Regions from separate parts of the Rhizobium sp. 0TCS1.26 genome, predicted to be linked through region 1. Evidence: riboswitches for the same ligand, from Rfam matches in the RefSeq annotation. Region 1 holds a riboswitch; each other region holds the start of a gene.
What was found. Region 1 has a riboswitch for cobalamin ahead of AAIH46_RS15395 (ABC transporter substrate-binding protein). Riboswitches for the same ligand answer to the same signal wherever they lie in the genome.
Positions count from the first base shown of each region.

Region 1 (3,269 bases):
GACCAGGTCCATGATCCGCGCCTCGGCCTGCGGCTTGTTCTCCTTCGTCACCGGTATGTGGTGGAAGGGGATATCGTGGTTCACGACCACCTTCTGATAGTCGAAATGGTTGGAGACGACGCCGACGATGTCGATCGGCAGGGCGCCGATCTTCCAGCGGTAGAGCAGATCGTTGAGGCAGTGGCCGAAGCGCGACACCATCAGCAGAACCTTCATGCGGCTTGACCCGTCATGGATCTCCGCCTGCATGCCCAACCGTTCTGCAATCGGTTTGAGGCCCTCCGCCAAATCGGCAAGGCCGAGACCCGTTTCCGACAGAAAGCTGATGCGCATGAAGAAGCGGCCGGTATCGAGGTCGTCGAATTGCGAGGAATCGACGATGTTGCAGCCGTTCTCCGCAAGATAGCCCGACAGAGCCGCGACGATGCCGCGGGCAGTGGGGCAGGATACGGTCAGCACGTAGTTCTTCATCGTCGGTCTCCAGAGCCCGGACGGGCGAGGCGGGTTGGTGCGGGGCGGTGCCCCTCGAAGTGGAAAGGCAGCCTAACCGCAATAGCCGAGGCACGCCGAATATCAAGGTCACATGCAGGATGTGCCGCCTTCTCTCGCAGGCGACCTGGGTTGAAGCTTAGAGCCGACGGCGGGCTTTGCCATCTCGGTTGCGCCATCGGCCCGTTCATCTCCGTCGCGACCGGCCAAAGCATCCGGCGCCCCCGATCACCGCGTTGGAGATCACAGAAATTCCGCCGGTGGCCTTTTGGCAGTGGACAGATCAAAAAAGGACGGCTATGCAGTAATGATATTACATTACTGCCGATCAGACGAAGCAGAAGATCCAGGGTACGCTTCGCCTTGACCAAGCAGCGATGCCACGTTTATCTGGCGCGGATGGTTCCTCACGCCCTCCACGGGCAAGGGGATTAATAGGGAACTCGGTGCGGCATCTTATTCGAGCTGCCAATGCCGGGGCTGCCCCCGCAACTGTAAGCGGAGCTGAACATCCTCGTGGCGCGCAAGCGCCATGCCACTGCGCCGAAAGCGCGGGAAGGCAGATGGGACGCGACTACCGTGAGCCAGGAGACCTGCCATCGATCGAAAAGTCCAAAGTCACGGGCGGGGATGCCCGGAACAGGAGTTGACCATGACCTTCTCTCGCATCAGCGAGCGCACTCTCTTGCACAGCCATATCCCCGGACGAGCCACATCGATCACCGGATGCAGCGCGTGACGCCTGCAATCCTGTTCCTTCTCACTCTGGGGTCATCCATGATGAAATTTCGAGCCCGCGGTGCCGGTACGGCAACCGCGATCCTGATGCTGGCCGCAGGTCTGGTGGGCGGCGAGGCGGAAGCCTCTTCGACCGCCTATCCCCTGACGATCCGGAATTGCGGGAGTGACGTCACTTTCCAGCACGCGCCGAAGCGCGCCGTGGCGATTGGCCAGAGTTCGGCGGAGATCCTCTATCTGCTCGGGCTCGGCGACCGCGTTGCCGGCACGGCGGTCTGGGTCGGACCGGTGTTGCCGGGCTACGAGGCGGTCGATGCTAAGGTGAAGCGGCTGGCCGACAACGATCCGAGCTTCGAAAGCGTCATCGCGACGCGGCCGGATCTGGTGGCGGTGCAGTTTCAGTGGCACGTCGGGGCAAAGGGCACGGTGGGCACTTTGAAGCAGTTCGAAGACCTGCAGGTGCCGGTCTACACATCGCCTTCCGACTGCACAGGCAAGGACAATTCGACAGGCGGCGATGGCGTTCGCGTCGCGCCGTTCACCATGGACCTGATCTACGCGGAAATCCGCGACCTTGCGAAGATCTTCGACGTGCAGGATCGCGGTGAGCAGGTGGTCGCCGATCTGCAGAAACGCGAAGCCGCGGCACGCGCCAAGGTCGCGTCCGCGAGCGGCGCGCTGTCGGCGGTCTTCTGGTTCTCCAGCGCGTCGCCGGCGGCCGATCCCTACGTGGCCGGGCGAAACGGCGCGCCGAGCTACATCATGGAGGCTCTCGGCATCCGCAACATCATCGATAGCGATGAGGAATGGCCGACGATTGGCTGGGAAACCGTAGCCAAGGCCAATCCGTCGGTGATCGTTGCGGCGCGCATGGACCGGCGCCGCTATCCGGCCGACGAGATCGCCGTCAAGCGTCAGTTCCTCAAGACCGATCCGGTGGCCAGCCTGATGGACGCGGTACAGAAGGGTCACATCATCGAACTCGATGCGCAGGCCATGAACCCGACCATCCGCACCATCGACGGGATCGAGATCCTCGCCGACGCGATCGCCTCGGCGGGCCTCAGCCGGTGAGGATACGCAAGCCCGCCATTCGTACCGCGGCGACTGTCGTCGCCCTGATGCTGCTCGTTGCGGCCCTGGGGCTCGGGGCAGCGATCGGCGAGACGCGAATACCGATCGATGTCGTTTGGAAGACTGTCGCCAACAAGGCATGGAACGCCGGTTACGCGGTGGACCAGATCGACGCCGGCGTTATCTGGAGTTACCGGCTGAGCCGGGTGGTTGTCGCAGCCTGCTGCGGCGCCGCCCTTGCTCTCTCGGGTGTCGTCCTGCAGGCGCTGCTGCGCAATCCGCTTGCCGACCCCTACATCCTCGGCATTTCGGCAGGCGCTTCCACCGGTGCGGTGGCGGTGGCGATCCTCGGTTTCGGCGGCGGGCTGGTCGGCCTGCCGCTCGGCGCATTCGCCGGCGCCGTTCTCGCCTTCGCGCTGGTCTTGCTGCTGGCCTGGCGGGCCGGCCGGGGGTCGGCGGCGATCATTCTTGCGGGCGTCGCCGGCTCGCAGCTGTTCCACGCGCTCACTTCGTTCGTGGTGACCAAGGCCGCCAATGCCGAACAGGCGCGCGGCATCATGTTCTGGCTCCTCGGCAATCTGTCGGGCGTGCGCTGGCCGGATGTCGGGCTGGCGCTGCCGGCGGTCGGCGTAGGGCTGCTTGTCTGTCTCGCCCATGCGCGGGCGCTTGATGCCTTTGCCTTCGGGACGGCTTCGGCCGCGTCCCTCGGCATTTCGGTGCCGCGCGTCTACGTGGTGCTGATCGGTGTCACGGCGATGATGACGGCCGTTATGGTGTCGCTTGTCGGCTCGATCGGCTTCGTCGGTCTGGTCATTCCGCATGCCACGCGCATGCTGGTCGGCATCCGCCACGGCGTCCTCCTGCCGGCGGCGGCGGTGACGGGTGCCGTCTTCATGATCCTCGCCGATATCCTGTCGCGGGTCCTCGTCGCGGGCCAGGTGCTGCCGATCGGCGTCATCACCGCCCTG
Region 1 is NZ_JBCIYV010000003.1:281,158-284,426, forward strand. Features, by position in the region: gene purU (formyltetrahydrofolate deformylase) at 1-471, opposite strand, end outside; cobalamin riboswitch at 873-1,104, shown strand; gene AAIH46_RS15395 (ABC transporter substrate-binding protein) at 1,315-2,301, shown strand; gene AAIH46_RS15400 (FecCD family ABC transporter permease) at 2,349-3,269, shown strand, end outside.

Region 2 (3,269 bases), on a different contig from region 1:
GTGAAATGCGGCAAGAGACCGATCGGCGACCAGCCGGTAAACCCTTCGATCATCCGCATGCCCTCGGCAAACAGTGCCGGATCGCCGCGGAAGCGGTTGACGATGAAGCCACGGATCATCGCTGCATCGGCAGCGTCCAGCACCAGCTTGGTGCCGGCGATACTGGCGATCACGCCGCCGCGGTCGATATCGCCGATCAGCACGACCGGCACGTCGGCGGCGCGGGCGAAGCCCATATTGGCGATGTCGTTGCGCCGTAGGTTGATCTCGGATGCGCTGCCGGCGCCTTCGACCAGCACCAGGTCCGCCTGGCTCCTCAGCCGCTCGAAGCTGTCGAGCACGCGCGGCATCAGGCCCGCCTTCATCTGCTGGTATTCGGCGGCTTTCGCATTCCCCTCGACCTTGCCCTGAACCACCAGCTGGGCGCCGACATCGCTCTGCGGCTTCAAAAGCACCGGGTTCATGTGCACCGAGAGCGGCACCCTGGCGGCACGCGCCTGCAGGGCCTGCGCCCGGCCGATCTCGCCGCCGTCGGCGGTGACGGCGGCGTTGTTGGACATGTTCTGCGGCTTGAACGGCACCACCCGCAGACCACGCAGAGTGAACGCCCGCGCCAGGCCGGCGACGATCAGCGACTTGCCGACGTCGGAGCCGGTGCCCTGGAACATCAGCGCCCTTGCCGTCACCACGGCCGTCATCAGAACTCGATCCCGGCTTGCGCCTTCACACCAGCCTTGAAGTGATGCTTTACCAGCGTCATCTCGGTCACCATGTCGGCGGCTTCGACCAGCGCCGGCTTGGCATTGCGGCCGGTAACGATGACATGCAGGTCCGGTCGGCGCGCGACGAGATCGGCGACCACCTTTTCCAGATCCAGATAGTCGTAGCGCAGCGCGATGTTCAACTCGTCGAGGATGACGAGCCCAACCTCCGGCTGCGCCATCACCTCCAGCGCCTTCTCCCAGGCGCGGTCGGCGGCCTCGACGTCGCGCTTCAGGTCCTGGGTGTCCCAGGTGAACCCCTCGCCCATCGTGTGCCAGATCACCCGGTCGCCGAACGCCTGCATGGCATGCCGTTCGCCGGTATCCCAGGCGCCCTTGATGAACTGTACCACCGCCACCTTGCGGCCATGGCCGAGCATGCGCAGAGCCAGCCCGAAGGCAGCCGTCGACTTGCCCTTGCCGGGTCCGGTATTGACGATCAGCAGGCCCTTCTCGATGGTCTTCGAAGCCACTTCTGCATCCTGGACGGCCTTGCGGTTTTCCATCTTGCGCTTGTGGCGCTCGGCCTCCGAGACCTCGATGTCTTTCATGTGCGGCTCCCCTGTCGGCAGGCTTTGAGGCGGAGGCGGGACTATAGTCGATGCGCCCGCTCCGGCAATGGCCGACTGCCGCCATTGACACATCAGCGCCTAAGCGCATAGTGGAATGGCAACGGTCTTTTCCCGGCAACGGGGAAAGCTAAGAGGGAACGCGGTGCGGCATCAGTGCCAAAACCGCGGCTGCCCCCGCAACTGTAAGCGGCCCCCGCCACCACGAGCGGGAACCCGGCGCACCAGGCCACTGGAGGGATACCTTCGGGAAGGCCGCGCAAGGGCGACAATCCGCGAGCCAGGAGACCTGCCGTTGACGATCATGAATCCAGCCGGGCGGGGTGCTCCGGCACGGATGTTACCTGACATTCCGGCGCGTGGCCGTGAATGTGCGCCCCATCATGAAGCACGCTTGGGGTGTCGGTTTGGATCTTTCTCGGCAATTGAACGAACGCGACGCGGCGCAGGCGGTCGAGCCGGCACGCGTGGTGATCCACGTCTGCGAAACATGCCGCGGCACCGCAGACGGCACTGACTTGCCGCGCGACGGGTCGCGGCTTGCCGAGGCAACCCGCGATCTGGCCGCCGCGGGGATCGAGGTCCGCGGCGTCTCCTGCCTTGCCAACTGCAAGCGCGGGCTCAGCGCCGCAATTCTCAACCCTGACGGCTGGAGCTACGTCTTCGGCGACCTGACGACGGAAAGCGCCGAGGATCTGCTGACCGGAGCCCGCCTGCTGGCCGGGTCGACGGACGGCCTGATGCCCTGGAAGGGCCGCCCCGACAGCCTGAAGCGCGGCATGATCGCCCGCGTGCCGCCCCTCGATTTCACGCCCCATCAGAAGCCTTAAAGGACCGTCCATGACCTCTTCGCTCACCCGCATCCCCTGCACCGTCGTCACCGGCTTTCTCGGCGCCGGAAAGACGACGCTGTTGCGCCATGCCCTGCAGAACCTGGAAGGCAAGCGGCTGGCGGTGATCGTCAACGAGTTCGGCGATGTCGGGATCGACGGCGAGATCCTCAAAGGCTGCGGCGTCGAGAGCTGCCCGGAAGACAACATCATCGAGCTGGCCAATGGCTGCATCTGCTGCACGGTCGCCGACGATTTCGTCCCCGCCATCGACCGCATTCTGGCGATGCAGCCGAAGGTCGACCACATCCTCATCGAAACCTCCGGCCTGGCACTGCCCAAGCCGCTGGTGCAGGCCTTCCAGTGGCCGAGCGTTAAGAGCCGCGTGACGGTGGACGGCGTCATCGCCGTCGTCGATGGTCTGGCGCTGGCCGAGGGTCGCGTCGCCGACGACATGCAGGCGCTCGCCGAGCAGCGTGCCGGGGATGAGGCGCTGGATCACGACGACCCGGTCGAGGAAGTGTTCGAAGACCAGATCGCCTGCGCCGACCTCGTCATCCTGACCAAGGCCGACCTTTTGTCCGCTGACGGCCTGGAACGGGCGCGGGCGCATGTCAGCGACCACCTGCCGCGTGCCGTGCGCATCGTCGAAGCGGCCAATGGCGTCGTCGACCCGGCGATCTTCATCGGCCTCGGCCTTGCGGTGGAAGACGACATCGAGAACCGCAAGACGCACCACGACGGCGAACTGGACCACGAGCACGACGACTTTGACAGTTTTGTCCTCGATATTCCGGCGATCGCCGATCCGGAAGCACTCAGCCTGCGCATCGCCCAGGTGACCGAGGCGGAAAAGGTGCTGCGCATCAAGGGTTACGTGGAAGTTGCCGGCAAGCCGATGCGGCTTCTGGTGCAGGCCGTCGGCCCACGCGTAAACCACTACTTCGATCGCCCCTGGGCGAACGGGGAGGATCGCCGCTCGCGCCTGGTCATCATCGGCGAGAAGGGCATCGATGCCGACCGGATCGGGAGGATGCTGGCCGCCTGATGCATATCCTTGCCACCACATCCTCGTCGCTCGACGACCTGATCGAACCGGTCGACCTCGA
Region 2 is NZ_JBCIYV010000004.1:346,400-349,668, forward strand. Features, by position in the region: gene AAIH46_RS19400 (cobyric acid synthase) at 1-686, opposite strand, end outside; gene cobO (cob(I)yrinic acid a,c-diamide adenosyltransferase) at 698-1,312, opposite strand; cobalamin riboswitch at 1,418-1,641, shown strand; gene AAIH46_RS19410 (DUF1636 family protein) at 1,756-2,160, shown strand; gene cobW (cobalamin biosynthesis protein CobW) at 2,171-3,208, shown strand; gene cobN (cobaltochelatase subunit CobN) at 3,208-3,269, shown strand, end outside.
Region 2: it holds a riboswitch for cobalamin, as region 1 does, so the genes downstream of both, AAIH46_RS19410 (DUF1636 family protein) here and AAIH46_RS15395 (ABC transporter substrate-binding protein) in region 1, are expected to answer to the same signal.

Region 3 (3,269 bases), on a different contig from region 1:
GTCTTATCTACGTAGGCCCACATTCTTTTCTCCAGGCATTAAGGGACGCGACCATTGCATGGAAAGCGGCGGAGTCACGAATACTTTTCACCACTCTGCTTACCAGAAGCGGTCAGTCAGAAATCCACGGCATCTCAGAGACGTGCTGGCTTACCTGAAATGTCCGCAATGGGCCGATGGCGGTCATACCGACCCAAGACAAACGGTGACAAACATCGACGCCTGACGACCAAACGGCGCCCGCCTCCTCACCCGCCCAGCACCCGGCAGACCTTGCCCGCCCCACCGGATGTTTCGCCATTGATGGCGCGGCGGATGTCACGGCTGTTGAGATGAAGGTTGCGGCCGGGCTCGATCGCCTGGCGCGCGATCTTCAGGCGGGCCGCGGACAGGAAAGCGGCCTCATGCTCCAGGAAGAAGCCGAGGCAGGTATCGCGGGCAGGCTCGCTGCCCACGAAAGTACGAAACGCCAGCCGGTGGACGAGGCAGAGACCCCCATGCTCGGGCAGGCAGAACTGCAGCGCGTCGAGATCGTCCCGCCACGCTGCAGGGGTCATCGTCAGCGGGCCGTCTCGAAGCGTTTCAGGAAGGCACCGCTGAGTGCGCCGAGCAAGGCCCAGAAGATGAAGCTGGTCACCGTCGCCGCGATGATGAACCGCCGTTCAAGGCCGAGCGGCGCCAGCGCGTGCTCCCCCTCCGGCGGCAGCGGTGCGCCGATCACATGCGGTGCGGCGATCAGCACCACGGCCAGCAAAGCGGCCCAAGGCTCGCGCCGGAAGGCGATGAGGCCGATGCCGACGGCAGTGGCGAGTGCCGTCGAGATCCACCAGATCTGGCGGGCCCCGAGGTCGCCGGCCGGCGAGCCTGGCAATTCCGGCGGAAGCCCGATCATCGGCGCCAGCATGACGGAGGCGAAGCCGGCAAGCCCGAACAACAGGCCGGAGCGCCAGCCGACCGCCGAGCCGAAGCCAAGCTGGCCGGCAACCGACAGCACCGCCGTCAGCACCAGGGCATAACCGATGCCGGTGAGGACGTTGGCGGCAACGGTATAGGCCGTGCGTTCGAAACCATCCGCAGGTGCCCAGCCGTCACCGTGATCATGCCCGGCAGCGCCGGCATCGTGATCTTGGGCGGGCGCCGCCGCCGAATGATCATGCGGCGCGGTGCCGGCGGCGTGCTCATGAGCTTCAGGTTGGGACGCTGCCGGGGCTGCGTTCTCGTAGGTCTCGGCCGCCAGGATGAGCGGCGTCGTGCCGACCATCTGCATCAGCGAAACGGCAATACCTGTTACAATCCCCACCACGACGGCGGAGAAGACAATCGATCTGAACATGATGAAAACCTGACCCTTAGTGGCAGGGGAAGGCGTTGGCGTGGCGCGTGTCATGCGCTGCGTTGTGAACGGCTTCCGCATGGGAGAACCCGACAAAACCGACAATGAACAGGCCAAGCGCTGCGGCAAAGACTGCCTGCAGAAGTGATGTGGATTTCGCCGCGGTACCGGCGACAGACGTTTGGATCGACATGCAAAACCCCTCGTTGCATATGTGTTGACGACATATGTGCTGGCAGGTCTCCTGGCTCGCGGGTCGCTGTGCAAGAACCAGCCTTCCCGGTTTCCCAGTGGCCAGAACGGTCCAAGCACTCGCCGCTCACAGTTGCGGGGGCAGCCACGAATGAGGTCAATCGACCCTATCGTGTTCCCTTTTCATCCGTCCGGGTTTTCCCGAGCGGAACCAACACAAGCTTCACTTGTGCGCTTGAGGTGAAATGCTGTCAAGAGTGCGCGCATTGGCCGATATCGGCCTCAGAGGGAGGGCACGGCCTTCAGGTAGGCGGCGATCGCCTCCAGGTCCGATTTCGGCAGATGCGCGAGGTTTCGCTGCACCTCCACCATCGAACCGCCGACACTGTCGAAGTCCGGCGTGAAGCCGGTCTCCAGGTAGTTGACGATGTCAGCCTCGCTCCAGCTGCCGATCGATTGCGACCCGGGGGTAATGTCGGGAATACGCCCCTCGCCTTCCGGGTTCGGCCCGCCGGCCAGCCACTGGCCGCTCTGAAAGCCGCCCAGCGCGTTGCGCGGCGTGTGGCATTCGCCGCAGTGGCCGGGGCCTTCGACGAGATACTGGCCGCGCTTGACCGCATCGCTGGCATCCGCCGGCAGGGCAATGCGCGGCTGATCATTGAGGTAGAGAAGCTTCCAGCCGCCGACGGCCATGCGCATGTTGAAGGGAAAGCTGAGCGCGTGCGGCGGCGCGACGTCGGGGCTTGCCGGCAGGCTCTTCAGGTAGCCGAACAGGTCGTTGATATCGCCGGCGGTCATCCGGCTGTAGGAGCCGTAGGGAAAGGACGGGTAGAGGTGCTCGCCGTTCGGACCGACGCCGCGGGTCATCGCGTCGCCGAACTGGGCGAGCGTCCAGCCGCCGATGCCGGCCTCCGGATCGGAGGAGATATTGGGAACGTTGAACGTGCCGAAGGCCGTCGGCAAGGCGCGTCCGCCCGACAGAAGCTTGGCGGCGTCGCCCCCGGCACCCTTTGCCGCATGGCAGCTGGCGCATCCGCCGGCCCAGAACAGCCTCTCCCCATGCGCCAGGTCCGGCGTTCCGAGATCGGCCCAATATCCGGCTTGATGCGGATCAGGCATGGTCACCGCATAGGCAACCGCCGCTCCGGCTGCGACGACCGCAACGCCGGCCACGCATAGTTTGACCCAGATCGAGGCCATCTTCCCTCTTCACCTTCGACTGCCGCATCCGGCCGGATGGTCCTGGCGCCGCATCGACCGGACCGGCCGGCGGCGCCGATGTCGCAAAAAGCTCAGCGCTTCAGGCGGTAGGTCTGGTGGCAGGTGCCGCAGTCGCTGCCGAGCGTCTGCACCGCCTGGCCGACGGCTGCAGGATCAGCCGGCATCGAGGCGAGAACCGTATCGGCATCGGTCGACAGCTTCATCGCCTTCGACTTGAAGTCGTCCATGCTGGACCAGATCGCGGGGGCCGCCTCGGACTCGAAACCCGTTTCCGAGCCTGCCGGGAAGTGGTTGGGGAAATCCTTGGCCGACGTGCTGATCGTCGTCAGGGCCGTCTTCACGGTCGCCGCGTCGTAGGGTTTCTGGCCCTTGGCGATGGCAGACAGCGCGCCCATCGATCCACCGACCTTCTTCATCAGTTCCTGGCGAACGACCTGCGGCTCATCGGCGGCAAACACGACGCCGGCGCCAAGACAGAGGGCGAGACCGGCAGCGGCCATGAAATTCAACTTCATCGACAAAT
Region 3 is NZ_JBCIYV010000002.1:416,764-420,032, forward strand. Features, by position in the region: gene AAIH46_RS09160 (hypothetical protein) at 1-23, opposite strand, end outside; gene AAIH46_RS09165 (hypothetical protein) at 249-557, opposite strand; gene AAIH46_RS09170 (CbtA family protein) at 560-1,333, opposite strand; gene AAIH46_RS09175 (CbtB domain-containing protein) at 1,350-1,526, opposite strand; cobalamin riboswitch at 1,551-1,756, opposite strand; gene AAIH46_RS09180 (c-type cytochrome) at 1,808-2,725, opposite strand; gene AAIH46_RS09185 (c-type cytochrome) at 2,818-3,261, opposite strand.
Region 3: it holds a riboswitch for cobalamin, as region 1 does, so the genes downstream of both, AAIH46_RS09175 (CbtB domain-containing protein) here and AAIH46_RS15395 (ABC transporter substrate-binding protein) in region 1, are expected to answer to the same signal.